2 regions of the Paenibacillus sp. FSL L8-0502 genome follow, and region 1 is predicted to be linked to the other one. Evidence: predicted binding sites of a transcription regulator. Region 1 holds the regulator's gene; the other holds the start of a gene.

What was found. The regulator LexA, encoded in region 1, represses DNA repair genes until DNA is damaged. The targets are predictions, from matches to a motif close to CGAACATATGTTCG.
Positions count from the first base shown of each region.
Region 2: recA (recombinase RecA) is a predicted target of LexA. The motif match lies at 4,286-4,299, and genes of this name have one in related genera.

Region 1 covers NZ_CP151958.1:3,199,514-3,208,064, forward strand. Annotated here, with positions in the region: gene metH (methionine synthase) at 1-36, opposite strand, end outside; gene NSQ57_RS13590 (cupin domain-containing protein) at 318-860, shown strand; gene NSQ57_RS13595 (HAD family hydrolase) at 960-1,754, opposite strand; gene NSQ57_RS13600 (hypothetical protein) at 1,910-2,419, opposite strand; gene NSQ57_RS13605 (DUF896 domain-containing protein) at 2,540-2,746, opposite strand; gene NSQ57_RS13610 (LysM peptidoglycan-binding domain-containing protein) at 2,855-3,223, opposite strand; gene lexA (transcriptional repressor LexA) at 3,410-4,036, shown strand; gene NSQ57_RS13620 (hypothetical protein) at 4,320-4,622, shown strand; gene NSQ57_RS13625 (hypothetical protein) at 4,858-5,022, shown strand; gene NSQ57_RS13630 (hypothetical protein) at 5,063-5,203, shown strand; gene NSQ57_RS13635 (GNAT family N-acetyltransferase) at 5,433-5,972, shown strand; partial or broken gene tet (Tet(L)/Tet(K)/Tet(45) family tetracycline efflux MFS transporter) at 6,192-7,569, opposite strand; gene NSQ57_RS13645 (hypothetical protein) at 8,175-8,495, shown strand.
Region 2 covers NZ_CP151958.1:2,228,024-2,236,574, reverse strand. Annotated here, with positions in the region: gene NSQ57_RS10170 (TIGR00282 family metallophosphoesterase) at 1-213, opposite strand, end outside; gene rny (ribonuclease Y) at 291-1,835, opposite strand; gene NSQ57_RS10160 (RecX family transcriptional regulator) at 2,210-2,959, opposite strand; gene recA (recombinase RecA) at 3,155-4,216, opposite strand; gene NSQ57_RS10150 (competence/damage-inducible protein A) at 4,459-5,727, opposite strand; gene pgsA (CDP-diacylglycerol--glycerol-3-phosphate 3-phosphatidyltransferase) at 5,823-6,410, opposite strand; gene NSQ57_RS10140 (YajQ family cyclic di-GMP-binding protein) at 6,620-7,111, opposite strand; gene NSQ57_RS10135 (hypothetical protein) at 7,256-7,420, opposite strand; gene NSQ57_RS10130 (RodZ domain-containing protein) at 7,505-8,551, opposite strand, start outside.

The DNA of each region.
Region 1 (8,551 bases):
TCGTTGTAATGCATCCTGCAAGCTAACTTTATCCAAATTTCTTCACCCCCGCAAAACGTTAAATCCTAGTTTAGCAGAAACCGTATCATTTAGATAGATTGAAGTAAAAACATACGTTTTATACAGGTTGTTCTTTGTAAAAACGACTTCTCTTATCCATTTTTATAGTTTGTAGCATTATTAAACGTACTTAACCCTGCATCCTTTAGCTATGTTCATTTGCATTATAAAATGTTGAAAGCCTGTATTGTACAACGTTTCAAGACATGGTATTCTTTATATAACATTAATCCAAGTGGAAAAGAGGGGATAAATACATGGCCGAAATCTTAATACGTAATACGAATGAAAGAATTAGCGGTGAAGAACAAGTACGTGAATTTCTGGAGAGTCACGAGATATTGTATGAACATTGGGATGCTTCCAAATTGTCCGGGGAGCTGCAAGAGAACTTTACCTTAACAGATGATCAAAAGGCCGCTGTTCTCAAAACATTTGAACCCGAAATCAAGGATTTAGCCGCACGTCGCGGATATAAAATATGGGACGTTATCACTCTATCTGAAGCAACGCCGAATTTGGACGAGTTGCTGGCCAAGTTTGAGCAAATTCACACCCATACCGAGGATGAAATCCGTGCCATTATCGCTGGTAAAGGCATCTTTATTATTAAAGGACCTGAAGAGATCGACTATTTTAACGTAGAGCTTTCACCGGGGGACGTTATCTCCGTACCCGAAAATATACCTCACTTCTTCACTTTAATGGAGAATCAAAAGATCGTAGCAGTCCGCTTGTTCATTGAAGAAAATGGCTGGATTGCGGAACCGTTCGAAGATCCAACCTTCATTAAAGCATAATTACGAATTTATCCTTGTGTAAATAAAAAACTCCCTCTGCTCTGTGACAATCGAGCGAAGGGAGTTTTCTTAATACTCGTTTCTAAAGGTGTAGATTTCTTACTTTAACGACTGAATAATTCCATCCAATTCAGACAGATGCTTGATTTGAAACTTCGGCTTGATCTCTGTGGTATTGGTTTTGGCGTTTCGGTTCACCCACACCGAGTGAACACCTGCTGCCAACGCTCCTTGAATATCAGTCGTCAGCTTATCTCCTACCATTAAAGCATGTTCAGGCTCAATACCAAGAAGCCCCAACGCATGCTGGAATATAGACGGATCCGGCTTGCCTCGACCAAATGAACCTGAAATGACCACATGATCAAAGAAAGGAGCTAATTGAGGAACTCCATCCAGTTTCTCCTGTTGTAAATCAGGGGAACCGTTTGTCAATAATAACAGCTTGTATTGTCCCTTCAATTGTTCTAGAATTTCAAACGTTTCTTCATATACATGGGGACGTGCGCGTCTTTCCGAAGCAAATTGGGTAGCCAGCTTTTCCGCCAACTTCTCATTATCTATCCCTAGTTGCTGGAGTCCTCTGCGCCATGATTCCTTTCGATAAACAGGGGCCAACTGTTCCAATTGACGGAATTCAGGTTGCTCACCTGCTGTAAAATTCGCCCACAATCCTTCAAACGGATTAATGCCGATCATTTGAGTAAAACTAAAGGTTTCATAGGATTCATACAAAGCGCGTGCTTCTTTACGTACGGCTTCCTCCAGAGCTTTTGGATCAACACCTGCTTCACGGGAGCCTGTTTGACACGCTGCATCAAATGCCTCTTCTACACTACGTTCATCCCACAAAAGGGTATCATCAAGATCAAACATTACCGCCTGAATCGTCATCTGAATTATCCACTCTCTTTCCACAGTATATGTACGCCTATTTGCTTGATTAAGCATTTGAATCGTTATGTGTGCCCATATTAAGCAAGCGGCCGCAGCATGTTATATGAAATAACATCATACGGCCTTTGTTACAGAGCTACAGGCTAAATCAGTTATTTCTTGTCAACCTGTATCTGATTGGATAGCGCAAACTTCTCAAGTCGCTCTGCAATGGCATCCGTGTCATAGCGACCTAATGATTTTGTGAAAATAAAATTACCACCCTTACCTTTTCTTTCAACGGTTACGTAACCCTTTTCAATCTTGATGGCTTTCATGTCCCCTGCCGTCATTGGACGTTCTCTACCACCTTTCAGCATATAGAGAGTATCCTTTCCCACTTTCAGATAAGGACGACGGATAAAAAAGATAACAGCCAGCATCAAGTACAGGCCGAATACAAGCCAATCCATCCCTCGCATACCGGTCTTAGTCAAAAAGTAACTCATAAGCATGTACAATACAGAAAGACCAGCCAGCATAATTGGCACAGTAATATTACGGCCACGAAAAATATCCATTGCAGAACCTGCGCCGCTAATGGTTTGAATACCTTGCTTTTTGCGCGATTTATTTAAATGCGCTGTGTTTTTGCGTACTTTTCTTTCAAATGATCGGGCCATCTCTCAATTCCTTCCCAGATATATTACATTAAAACAATTGCCTCAAAGCTGATCTATATAGATACCATGAGAGGTACCTAAAACAAAAGGCAAATTGCAGGCTTGGGCGCTTTAACAACATTAATGCTTCAGCCCGTCATTTCCCTTCGATGTATCATCGTCCACAAATTCAATCGTTTCTAGCTGCTGCCGAAAATTACGACGAATGTTACCTAAATAAATTTCCCGAAGATTGGCACGTTCTGTGGTTTCCTCTTCTGTTAATCCCTCGGATTTTGCTTTGCGCGCTAATTCATTAATGCGCTGTACCAAGCTGTCTATATCCAAATTGTGTCCCCTCCATAAAAGCAAAGATATAATACACTTTGACATGTAGAAAAGAGCTTGTCAAGGCTCCCGTATTACGCTCCCTGACAAGCTCTAATAGTCTATAGATCATAAGTCAGGAAGCTTGAGTACCTGACCTGCCTGCACTCCCCGATCCTCTAAACCGTTAATCCGCACAATTCCTTCTATATATACTCGTGTATCCATTCGTTCCGGTTTATGATTCGCGGCAATCTGCCACAACGTATCCCCAGGTTGTACTGTCAGTTTAGTCACTTCTTCCTTGGAAGCTGAAGGAGCCGCGAAAACCGTAAGTACACCTGCTCCTGCAATCCAAGCAACAATCACTATAATAAGAAGCTTAAGTAAAAGAGTATGGGTAATAATCTGCATAAAACGCGCCCTACCCTCTTTTCGGGTCTCCTGTAAATTTTCTATATTCATTGGAAAAATACTTTGATAGGTGCTATATTTCATCATGGTTGTGTCCTCCAAACGTTTGTTCTTATGTTTTCACAATATAACACGAACGTTTGTTTTGTTCAATAGAAAAGAGAACAAAAGTTCGCAATTTTTTTAGGGATTATTTAGAACTTATGTTTGTACGAACGGAGGTTCTATGCTATAATTTTCCCAAACGTTACTAAATGGGGTTGATACGGTATGTCTAAGATTTCGAGCCGCCAGCAGGCCATTCTTGAATTTATCCGCAATGAAGTGCGTCTAAAGGGATACCCCCCTTCTGTACGCGAAATAGGCGAGGCTGTCGGATTGGCCTCCAGTTCTACGGTTCACGGTCATTTGGATCGTTTAGAGAAAAAAGGACTCATTCGCCGCGATCCTACAAAACCACGGGCTATTGAGTTACTCGGTCAAGACGAATCGGATAACAGCAACTTGATTAATTACTCCATTAGTCGTGTCCCCGTCGTCGGCAAAGTAACCGCTGGTCTTCCTATTACGGCGACAGAAAATATTGAAGATTACTTTCCTCTTCCCCAACACTTTGTTGGTGAGGATAAAATATTCATGTTATCTGTTGTAGGCGAAAGCATGATTGAGGCTGGGATTGCTAACGGAGACTATGTAATCGTACGTCAGCAGCAGACCGCTGATAATGGCGATATTGTTGTAGCTATGACAGATGAAGACGAAGCTACAGTTAAAACCTTCTACAAAGAAAAAGATCATATCCGGCTTCAACCTGAAAATCCAGCCTTTGAACCGCTTCGTCTGACACACGTCAGTATTTTGGGCAAAGTTGTAGGACTCTTCCGGGACTTCCACTGATTTCTCGTTCTTCCTTCCCCGTTATTCTATCCCCTAATACAAAACCGGCTGCCTAGGGCAAGCCGGTTTTGTATTGTTATTATGCTTACTATGTATCTCACAACTATTCTTTCCTTTTAGCAACCTATTCCTATTGTATCTACTATAAAATCAGCCTCATCGTCTCAAATAATCCCCCACTGATCTTGAACAGCTATACTGTTGTGGGCAAAACTAATAGATCTTTCTTTCTTTTAGCTAAATATGGTATATTAATTACTCATAGCCCTGTAGGAGGAATTAAATGAAAAAAATAATAATTTCAGCGTTTGTTATGATATTTATCGTCGTAAGCTGTGCAGTTCCAACAATGGATCATTTGTATGCAGAAGAGAAATCACACATAACAACCTACGATCGTATTCAGTACATACAAATACTCATCCATTTCAGGTATTTAGAAAAGCAACTTGAAGCTGTAATTTCCGAAAGAAATAATTACCCAGAGGCCAGCCAAGAATATAAACAGCTCTCAGAACAACTGAATCATATTCTTGCCCAAGAGGCGTACTACGAAAAAAAACTTAACACCCTTAATAGTAAATAATTTTCATACAAACTGCATATTATCTTTATTCTACACATTAGACTCATGCCGACCTGCCTGTAAAATCTCCTGCAACGTAAAGTTGAAAAGGCGAAGACAGGTTCGCATGAGTTTTTTTGTTAACCTTTAGGGATATAGGTACTAGCTTCTTTTTGCTTCTAATAGATTTATGCTGATACATTACTATCACAATTGACATATATATATAGCAGAACTAAGCAAAGGAGATATGCAGATGATCAGAAATAGAGTTAAAACGTATAAGCATCGCATCGGGAAAAACAGATATCTGGTCGTTAAAGTCTTTCAAGCCGCAGCTGCTAAAACAGGAAGCGGAAATGCACTAGCAACCAATGCCTTGAATATCAAAATTTCCAAGCGTAAGCATAAACGCCACTAAGATTCAACCGCACCTTCATTTCTTGAAGGGAGGTGATATTATGAGCAGAAGACATTGCAGACGTGATTTAAGAAGAAGAAGATTGAACATCCGTTCCAATCAAAGAGCCACTGCGCGTGCAAGAGGTAACGCACTGGCTGTTAATTTGTTTAGCGTAAACGATAGACAACGCAGACGTTAATAATTGTTTCCATGCAAAAAGCGGGAGGAATTCTTCCTGCTTTTTTGTGTTAAATAGCACACCTAACTACTGCTATGAATCATTTAAGCAAGCGGAGGGGGATCTAAAATATCACACATAGTTGAACAGTCGCTACTATTTTACTCTTTTATAAATCTAACAGACAGGAAAAAGTGGTTCTCTTTTAGAATAATGTGCATAGAGAAATTAAACCAGAAGGAGACAAGCCATGATAATTAAAATGTCACTTTCAAATATGGGGGATTTTAAAAAGTCAAATGAGAATAACGGCTTTATTGTGTCCGGAAGGATTATACCTAAATACGAGAACAACAATTGGACATATATAGAAGAAAGTTTTCCCGAACCATATTTTAAACAGTATGAGGATGATGACGTCGATATCAGTTATATTAATGAACAAGGAAAATCTATTTTTTTATATTATGATGAGAACGACTGTGTTGGGAAGATTAAACTTTGTACTAATTGGAATGGCTATGCTCTAATTGAGGATATTGCCGTCGCTAAAGACTGGAGACACAAGGGAATCGGAGCAGCCTTATTGAGTAAAGCAACCGAGTGGGCTAAGCAGAATAACCTTGCTGGTCTAATGCTTGAAACACAGGATGTGAATATTTTAGCTTGTCGATTCTATGCTAAAAATAACTTTGTAATCGGCGGAGTTGATACTATGCTATATTCTAATTTTTCCACAGCCCATGAGAAAAGGATTTTTTGGTATTATAAGTTTAAGCATTCAAATTAGCCTATCCTTCTGTAATAAGGCCGAATTTAAAAACAATACCATCTTGTACGCATACTTTGCATTGCTACTTTTCCCGTATCTAGTAAAATCAAACTGATCAGCACACAAAACTCTGCCGGCCAATGAAGGTTAGCATAGCTTTTGATTTATTTAGAGTATTCACTTACTTCAAACGTGAGGATGCGATCATTTTCAGCATGTAATCCTTTTTTGCTCTTATCAGGAATCTGAAACTGAACGTTTATATACAATAACAGTTAAAATCCCGCTAATTATAATGACCACTGAAAAAATCAATAACATATTGTTATATAAATAAGCAGATGGAAAATTAATGATTGGTATAAATTTTTGATGAATAAGACGTATTGACAATAAGCCTCCTACAACTGAAATCCCCGCTCCTTCTGATAAAAAGCTTATAAAATTAAGCAAGCTCATTCCTGCGCCAGCTTCTTCTTGTTTTAAACTACTTGAAACAATAGTGGATATTACTGTTTTAATAAAAGAAAGACCACCGAAAACAAAGACTAGAATAATAGACATCAGCCAAGGTGTCATTTCAATAAAGAAAGCAGCTACCAAAAAACTGACGGCAAGAAATGCAACGCCGACTGCTAGCACATGTAAGGAACCTTTCTTATCAACAAGTGCTCCTCCAAGAAAACCAAAGAAAATAACACTCATCGTTCCAGGAAAAATAATTCCACTGCCAATCATTGCGGTACTTAAGTGGTGAACGTCTTTCATCATATAAGGGACCATAGAAACAAATCCAGCTACGGTACCAAACATAAGCCCCCCACAAAGGATTCCTATCATAAATGCAGTATTTTCCCCCAATGAAGAATCAACAAAAGGATTGGTTACTTGTCTGATATGTTTTAAAAAGATCAAGAAAAATAGAACACTTATCACCAGAAAAGAAATTCTGTAAGAAGTTGTATACAACATAAACAATACAATACCTAGAGATATAAGCACGATTCCTGCAATGTCAAACGAGCCCTTTGAAATGACTTCCTTTTTCAATAATTTTATCAGGAAGGGAACAGTTACAAACGTTAAAACAGGAAGAAGCAGTAAATAAGACCAATGAATATAATGAGCAATCACCCCACCAATAGCCGGTCCTATCCCTTCACCCATTGCTACGATAGACCCGATGAGGCCATATTGCCTTTCCCCTGTTTTCTTTTGGGATATAGCGAGCAACTACGACCATCACAAGTGAAGGAAATGCAGCTGCACCAATCCCTTGTATAAATCGTCCCAAGATAAGTGTTGGAAAAAAAGTATGTCCCACAAATCCAATTAATGATCCTATGCAATTCACTATGATTCCAAACAGGAGCAACCTTTTAATACCTAACTGATCAGATAACTTTCCGTATATAGCTGTTCCTATAGAGAAACTTAGCATAAAGGCAGTATTCACCCAATTTGTAATGGCTGGTGTCTTATTGAATTCATCAGCAATATCAGGTAAAGAGATATTAAGAACCATTTCATTTAACACACTAAAAAACGAAAGAACACAAAGCCACATTAAAATTTGGTTATAGCTCAAAACGGACTGTGAATAAGGGGTTTTCACTTTTGACCCTCCAGAAATAAGATACATTCAAGACATGAGTGTATCCTTGCACCATATCATTGGAGGTTTAATACAGCGCCTATTTCCATACGAGAAAATGTAATGATCTTTTGGTCACCATCCCAGCCCCCTATGATTACAATATAGAGCGTATATCGCTCTTGTGGTCCCCTCTTCCAAAACCAGCAGACGCGCCTTTATGTCCATTACACTGCTACCTGTTCTTATCTCCAGTCCTTCATGTTGGACCTCGTCATTGCTCAGTAGAATAATTGTACAGTATTGGTAATAGCGTTTTGATATCGGGTAACAAAGCGTTCAGCTTCTTTATTACCTGTCGTTTTCCGTATACTGTACAGATCAGAACAATGAACGATAAAAGCGGATACAACTATTGTGCAACAATAGCGGAATTAGACGGTTGCCAAAGTGACACTGAACTTTTACAGATGTTTATGATGGTGTACGTGAAGCCAAGGAGAAGAATATGGGGGCGATATTCCTGTGCCAGTAGGATAAGACAAGAACCTAATTAAGCGTACAATCGCAGCACGTTAGATACATTTAAACTAATCAGGAAATTATCCAAGTAGGAGGGAATAACCATGGCATTTGAAGGTTATAGAGAAGACAAGCGAGGACAATGGTTTGACTGGCCATTCCCCTTGTCGGTATCAATACTGTATGTGGATGCGGATGTAGATGAAACAGAAACGAAATGGTACCTCATTATCGAACAAGAAAAACATTTGATCCGAATTAGGGATGAAAAGCAAATTGAACTGCTTCATCACTGCATGTATGGAATCTTGTTAAATGACGAGAATATCAACTGGATTATTGATAAAAATGGCGGTAGATTTACCTATCACGACAGTGTACAAGATTTCATCAAATTCCAGAAAGAATACCTGGATATATTTTAAAAACCGTGAACATTTAAAAGCTCTGCCGACCAATTAGGGTAACAGAGCTTTTCGAT
Region 2 (8,551 bases), 970 kb from region 1:
GTCCCAAGTATGATTTCCCATCGTAATCCCATGGACGCCCCAATCAAAAAACTCTCTGGCGATAGCAGGAGTTATGCCTCTTCCCGAAGCTGCATTTTCTCCGTTCACGATAATAACATGCGGATTGTATTTTGATTTGAGCGAAGGAAGATTTTCCCTCAGTGCCTTTCTGCCTACACTGCCGACGATGTCTCCAATAAATAATACGTTGATAGAAAGCCCTCCCTAGTCTGCCTTACATAAATGAAAAGTGGCCCTACAAACAGCGGCCACTTTTCATTGAAATGCTTTTATTTTGCGTATTCTACCGCACGGGTCTCGCGAATAACAGTAACTTTGATATGTCCCGGATAGTCCAGTTCATTCTCAATCGTTTTCGTAATATCGCGGGCCAGTCGGAATGCTTCCGCATCATCAATTTTCTCTGGCTGTACCATGACACGAACTTCGCGTCCGGCTTGAATCGCGTATGATTTTTCAACGCCTTCAAAAGATTCGGAGATGCGTTCCAGCTTCTCAAGACGACGGATGTACGTCTCTAGCGTTTCACGCCGCGCTCCCGGTCTTGCTGCTGATAGAGCATCTGCCGCCCCAACCAGCATGGCGATCACTGAAGTCGCTTCGCAGTCGCCGTGATGTGAAGCAATGCTGTTTATGACGACCGGGTGTTCCTTGTACTTTTTCGCCAGTTCCACGCCAATTTCAACGTGCGATCCTTCCACTTCGTGATCCAGCGCCTTCCCGATGTCATGCAGCAATCCTGCCCGTCTTGCCAGTACAACGTCTTCGCCCAGTTCCCCGGCCATTAGACCTGTCAAGTATGCAACTTCCATCGAGTGCTTTAATACGTTCTGTCCGTAACTCGTACGGAACTTAAGACGTCCCAAGATCTTGATCAAATCCGGATGCAAGCTATGCACGCCCACCTCAAAGGTGGCCTGCTCACCATATTCACGGATTCGTTCGTCCACCTCTTTACGGGATTTTTCCACCATCTCTTCAATACGAGCCGGATGTATCCGTCCGTCCGCTACGAGCTTTTCAAGCGCAGTACGCGCAATCTCTCTACGAATCGGATCAAATCCGGACAAAATAACAGCTTCCGGCGTATCATCAATAATGAGGTCAATTCCTGTAAGGGTTTCAAGTGCACGGATATTACGGCCTTCGCGCCCGATAATCCGGCCTTTCATTTCTTCGTTCGGCAATGTGACGACAGAAACCGTCGTTTCTGCTACATGATCTGCCGCACAGCGTTGGATGGCCAGTGTGATGATTTCACGAGACTTTTTGTCCGCTTCTTCTTTGGCCTGCTGTTCAATTTCTTTAATCATCTGAGCTGTTTCATGACGAACTTCCTGCTCTACGTTGGTCAGAATAATACTTCTTGCATCCTCCATCGTCAGATTGGAAATACGCTCCAACTCAGTTACCTGACTCTTGTAAATCAAATCAATTTGCTGCTGGGTTTCATCGATTCGTTTCTCTTTGTTGGCCACCTGTTCTTCTTTGCGTTCCAGCGATTCCAATTTTTTATCCAGCGATTCTTCTTTTTGCAGCAATCTTCGTTCCTGTCGTTGAATTTCATTGCGACGTTCACGAGTTTCTTTTTCAGCTTCGGCACGGATGCGGTGAATTTCATCTTTCGCTTCCAATACCGTTTCCTTCTTCAGCGCTTCTGCCTCTTTTTTCGCGTTCTCCACGATTTGCGCGGCAGCTTCTTCCGCACTGGAGATCTTAGCTTCTGCAATAGATTTGCGAATAAAATAACCAATCCCGAACCCAAAGAATAACGCGGCTACAGCAACGAGAACGAACCAGATCGCAGTCATCATACTGTTCACCTCCCCGTTGGTTCCTCCAAGGCATTCCTTGGGACTTTTTGCAATTGTCACATTTACTTTGATCGTCAAACTAAGATAACGACACAAGGTCGTTTCATTTCATATGCACATGCTTTCACATGTACAATTCCGCCTGGCATAGCGGCATCACTTGTTATTTGGCGATGAGAACTCACCGGTGGATTCCGCTTTTTTGGAAGGAAAAAGGGCGTTCCACAAGTATCGTTTCATATATATTTTATTATTTGACAAATGGCATTGTCAAGGGAATGCAAACATTAGTAGAGTACCATGCAGCTTTCCATGTAATAACTAGCTCATCCTATCCGTTCATACTAGCCCAAGGTTCAGCAGCCGTTTGGCAATTATTCCTCCCACTGCAACAATTCCTCGTCATCTGAAGCAGCGTCATGCTCGGCCGCAGTGAGATGATTGACCACTCGGCGTGTCATATCCCCCGAATATCCGCGTCTCATGAGAAAAGGGTAGGTTTTCCTTTTTTTCTCCATTATATCACCACGTACCTGATTCCATTTCTTACGTCCGATCGTCAAAGCACTCTCCCACTCCTCATTATCGGTGATTTCACCTAACGCTTCCCCAATAGAGGCTTTAGAGATGCCTTTCTGACGGAGTTCTTGCCTAACCCACATCTTCCCCTTACGTTGGCTAGTTATACGCTGCCTTGCCCATTGGCGGGCGTACAAATCATCATCCACGAGTTGCTCCCTTTCCAGTCGGACCATTACTTCGTCAATAACAGACTGATCCAGTTCTTTTTGCACCAAACGCTGGGCAATTTCCTGACGTGTGCGAGGCTTTCGCCCCAAATATCGAAGCGCGAGTACATAGGCCTGTTGCTTTTCATCTGCCAGAACAATATCTTCCAGTTCTTTTTTGACGAATAACGTTCCTTTGAACATATTGTACTTGATCATTACATCTTCTAATACAGACAGTGAATACGGGCCAAAATGAATGATATAGCGTCCACGTTTGCGTCCCTGTCCCTGCTCTACCCTAGTAATCATCAATTCCTCATGATCCGGAAAAAGAGAAATTTCTTGTTGCTTATTTGCTTCCGCAGAATATTCATCTTCATCGTCCAACTGCAATATATTTCCCTCACTTTGAAATTCACGAAAGCAGTCTTTGGACAACTGCTACGCAAAAGTTAGATTCCGCTGATAAAGCAGCTTTAATTGATGCAAAAATGCCCTGCACAACTGTGCAGGGCATCAGAATCATGCTATTCAACCGGATTGTGCCATAACCCTGGCTCCAGTTCACAAATCAGGATTCACCAAGCTTTATTCAAGCTCCAACAATTCCTGTTCTTCCTTGGCTTGCTGTGCCAACTCTTCTTCTGTAGGCGGAGCAACCGTCGTAATCAAATTGCTTGCCACCCGAATTTTTTGCTCGATCGTACTAGCAATGTTCGGATTTTCCTTCAAAAATTGCTTCGCATTCTCACGTCCCTGACCAAGGCGCTCACCTTCGTAGGAATACCAAGCTCCACTCTTGTCGACAATGTCATGCTCCGTACCGATATCGATCAAGCTACCTTCTTTGGAAATGCCCTCACCGTACATAATGTCCACTTCAGCCTGACGGAATGGAGGGGCAACTTTATTCTTCACGACTTTAATACGTGTGCGGTTACCCACAATGTCGTTACCCATTTTCAAACTTTCAATACGACGAACATCCAAACGTACCGTAGAGTAAAACTTCAAGGCACGTCCACCTGGTGTTGTTTCAGGGTTACCGAACATAACACCTACTTTTTCACGTAGCTGGTTAATAAAAATAGCAATAGTTTTCGATTTGTTAATGGCTCCAGACAGCTTACGCAATGCCTGCGACATCAGACGTGCTTGAAGACCGACGTGGGAATCTCCCATTTCGCCTTCAATCTCTGCCTTCGGCACAAGTGCCGCTACGGAGTCAACAACTACAATGTCTACTGCTCCACTACGTACAAGGGCTTCGGCAATCTCAAGCGCCTGCTCTCCTGTATCTGGTTGCGATAGTAACAACTCATCAATATTGACACCCAGCTTGCTTGCATACGACGGATCAAGCGCATGCTCGGCGTCGATAAAGGCGGCTTGTCCGCCTGTTTTTTGCACCTCTGCGATAGCGTGAAGAGCTACTGTCGTTTTACCGGATGATTCCGGTCCGTATATTTCAATAACCCGGCCTCTTGGAAAGCCGCCCGTTCCTAACGCAATATCCAAAGCAATCGAACCACTGGGGATCGTTTCCACTTGCATGTGGGTAGACTCACCCAACTTCATAATGGAACCTTTACCAAATTGCTTTTCTATTTGACGGAGCGCCATATCCAGCGCAGCACGACGATCTGACAATAAACTCACATCCTTCATTGTTTGTACTTTAATAATACCTTGTTTTGACACGCTTGCCAAGCATTTTTTCGAACATACATTCGTTTTTTTTATTCACACAGCTCTCTTCTGTAATTACACCTGTCTCTTAAAACAAAAAAAGAACCGCTGGCAAAAGGCTTTGCAACGGTTCTTCCGATAAGGTGATTATATCATGAATATCTATCTAAAACAACTCTACGACCCACACTGTACATAGATGATTAAGAGAGTTTCTCGTTCTCTACCAGCCTGCGCCACAATCTGTACAGAATCGCTTTGACTGATCGCAGTCGGATTGTTTCGCGGTTACCACTCAGTCTCAGTTCATGTACTTCCGTTTCCTTGTCGCGTTCAGCAATGCCAATATACACTAGACCGACTGGCTTCCGTTCGGAATACCCAGGCCCGGCTACACCAGTAACTGAAAGTCCAAAATCGCTGTCCATGATCATTCTCGCCTGCTCTGCAAGCACAAGGGCCACTTCCTTACTCACTGCACCTGGCGCTTGATCCCCTTCCAAATAATCACAAGGCACGTTGAGTAATTTCATCTTCATTTCATTGGAATAGCACACGATGCCACCTTGAAACATAGTAGCACTGCCAGGTATAGAAGTGAGGTGTTCCATCAGCATTCCACCTGTACAGCTTTCTGCCGCACTCACAGTGAGTCCGCGATTGGCCATTAGATCTACGATAACCTTCTCCAGCGTAACATCTTCGCTTGCATACATAAATTCCGAAAGACGCTGCTGAATTTCTACTTCCGTAGCCGTCAGCTTAATCAATGCTTCACTTTCGCTGGCCGCCTTGGTGGATATACGGATCGTGACTTCCCCTTCCTTGGCATAAGGAGCAATCGTGGGGTCTGTCTGGGATTGGATCAGATCTAACAAACGGGTTTCAAGAGCTGACTCACCAATCCCTGCAAATTTTAGCATTTTTGAATAAATTGGCATTTCCTCACCGCTCAATGCCTGCTGAAGCAACCAAGGTTTGGCCTGGTTTGCAAACATCGGTTTGAGTTCCTTAGGAGGTCCAGGCAAAACTACATAAAATTTACCATCCTGTGCAATTGCGTCGCCCACAGCTAGCCCTGTCTCATTTTCAAGCGGAGTAGCACCTTCAATAGAAAGCGCCTGCCGGCGGTTATTTTCGGTCATTTCTACCCCACGGTTACGAAAAAATTGATCTAGCTTGTCCATTGCAAGACGATCTATGTGCAATTTTCGCCCCAATACAGACGCTATCGCATCTTTCGTCAAATCATCCTGGGTCGGTCCCAGACCGCCAGAAAATAAAATAATATCCGCACGCTTCTGAGCAATTCTTATGGCTTCCTGAAGCCGATCTATGTTATCGCCAACCACAGTCTGAAAATATACATCGATTCCAATTGTAGCCAACTCTTGTGACAAATATTGAGCATTTGTATTCACTATTTGTCCGAGCAATAACTCTGTTCCTACCGCAATTATTTCAGCTTTCATCAATTCTTCCTCCTGTACTGCGAATATGATGGGAATTATATAAAGAAACAGCAATAAGTTTAGTCCCTATTGCTGTTTCCATAAAATTTATACTGTTAAACCTTGGAGGAGCTCAGCAAATGGATATTTTTCACGAAATAATCAATACCCGAATAAATGGTGATCAACACCGCTGCCCATATCGCTATTAAATCAAACGGTATACCAAGAAAAACAAACGGGAAATTATTAATGAGCAGCGCTACTATAGCAACAATCTGAATGATCGTCTTTAATTTGCCCCAATTGCTTGCAGCAACCACAGACCCATCCAGCAAGGCAATCTGACGCAGCCCCGTAACCGCAAACTCACGGCTAACAATCACAACAACAATCCACGAATCAATTTTCCCCATTTCTACCAAGGAAACCAAAATGGCGGTTACCAAAAGCTTATCAGCAAGGGGGTCCAACAGCTTGCCCAAATTGGTGACCATATTATTTTTACGTGCCAAATACCCGTCAAGACCGTCCGTGCTGGCTGCTACAAGGAAAATGATAGCCGCAATCAGCTGATTATACGGCAGCTTGAAAGCTCCGATCTCAATCGGTGGCGGATAAAAATCAAAGTCCACCAGCAAAGCCAGCATCATCACCGGGATAAGGCAAATCCGCGTTATTGTAATTCTGTTGGGTAAATTCACAACACACTCTCCCCTGATTATCGTACTTGATTACAAATGGCAGTTTTCGGATTAAATTCAACCCTATGTAAATCGCTTTCGGCGAGCGCTATACACCTGAATTGTCTGCATTTTCGTTACAAGTATAATATGGCACAAAACGCATGTCAAAATAACCTGCCGCACATCAAGCAACGTTTTTCCTGCAAAATATATGAGGGAAAACGTCTTTATTTCATGTTTGTAAATTGAAGCTCCAATGGCAAATCAGCTTTACGTAGCAATTGAATGATCGCCTGTAAATCATCCCTGTTTTTCCCGGTAACCCGGATTTGATCACCTTGAATCTGACTTTTAACTTTTAGCTTGGAGTCCCGAATAAGAATGTTAATTTTCTTGGCATTCTCCTGATCAATTCCCTGCTTCAGCGAAAGACGCTGACGCACTGAACCTAGAGAAGCGGGTTCCAATTTGCCATACTCCACATTTTTGAGAGACAGACCTCGTTTGGCCATTTTAGATTGCAAAATATCAATCACCGCATTCAGCTTGTATTCGTCTTCCGATGCAATCGTAAGAGCTTCTTTCTCAAGCTTGAGGCTACTTTTGCTATCCTTGAAATCAAATCGTGTTTCAATTTCACGCTCCGTCTGATGAACCGCATTTGTTAACTCCTGCATATCCATTTTGGAGACGATATCAAATGAATTTTCTGAAGCCATCGTTTCACTTTCCTTTCCACAACAAAGTTCAATATCTAATTATAGGCTAGTCATTTACAAAAATCCAATAATCGGTTGACTAAAAAGGCGTTCTTGCCAGTTTTCCTGACAAAAACGCCTTTATTTCATTTACGGTCAAAATATCTAATTATGGCTTCGTGTTGGAGTTCGGAACATATCCAAAAGTCCAAGCACAATGTGAGCAAGACCAAAGCCCAGTATGCCATAGCCCCATGCATTCGGTGTCAGATAATAGCCCAGTAAACTGACAATTATACCGAGCCCAGTCACAATCCAGCTGACGGTCATAACGTATACACCTCACTTTGCGGAAAATGAAATGACTGCCTTTCCAGGAATTACAGTCATTAGTATTTCCTCGCACCAAGGCGTTTATTCACCATTAGTAGTTGTAGAATCTGTACCACTTTGTGCTGAATCCGTACTGCTACCTGTCGTAGAATCTGCAGGTAAACCCGTCACCCCTGCACTCGTTCCGGTCGAAGAGGCTTCTCCTTGCTGTATCAGTACACGAGTAGTCGATTTATTATCTGTTATCGGTTGACCTGCTACGGAAATATCTGTGGCAGAAGACCGCCCTGATTTGATATATAAACCTTCTGGACCAATATCGAAAGACATGGCATCTCCACTTTTAGTCATACCATAACTCAGCTTTTCTCCACGGGAATTTTCTCCCTTGTACACTTCAAGCCAGCTTTCACCCGTAGCTTTAATATCAACCTTGGCTGTGGCTCCCGTTGCACTGGAAACTTTAAAAATCGTCGTCTTGCCTTGCTTGCCGTCCTGTGCCACAGTTACACCTTGTTGTGGAGTAGTCGTATCCGGCTGTTGTCCAGTATTTGGAGTAGTAGCATCCGTATTCCCCGTACCATTTGGCTGAGTTTGCCCGGTTTGCCCCGCACCAGGAGTCTGCCCACCAGCACCATTTGGAGCCGTCGTTTGACCATTGTTCGGCTGTGTCGTAGTGGTATCAGGAGTAGACGTGTTTGGTGTTGTACTCGGTGTTGTACTTGGTGTTGTATTTGGTGTTGTACTTGGTGTAGTAATCGGTGTTGTGTTTTCTGCTGTTTTTGGAGTTGAATGGTTGTTGCTCACCCAATAAGCATAAATAACCCCAACAATGAGAACTAGAAAAAGCCACATTAACGCTGTAGGCAACCATTTAAGATTACCAATCGTGGCGGGACGGCTGGAGCGTTTCTGTGTAACAGGCTCCATGACTGCTTCCGGTTCAGGTTCAGGCACATTGCTTTGATGCCCTTCCAGAATCTCATCAGGATTCAACCCGACCGTTTCAGCGTATGTTTTAATAAAAGCTCTGACATAAAAGCTTCCCGGCAGCACTTTGTAATCGCCCGTCTCAATGGCTTCCAGATAACGTTTGCGTATCTTCGTCATTTCCTGAACATCGTCAAG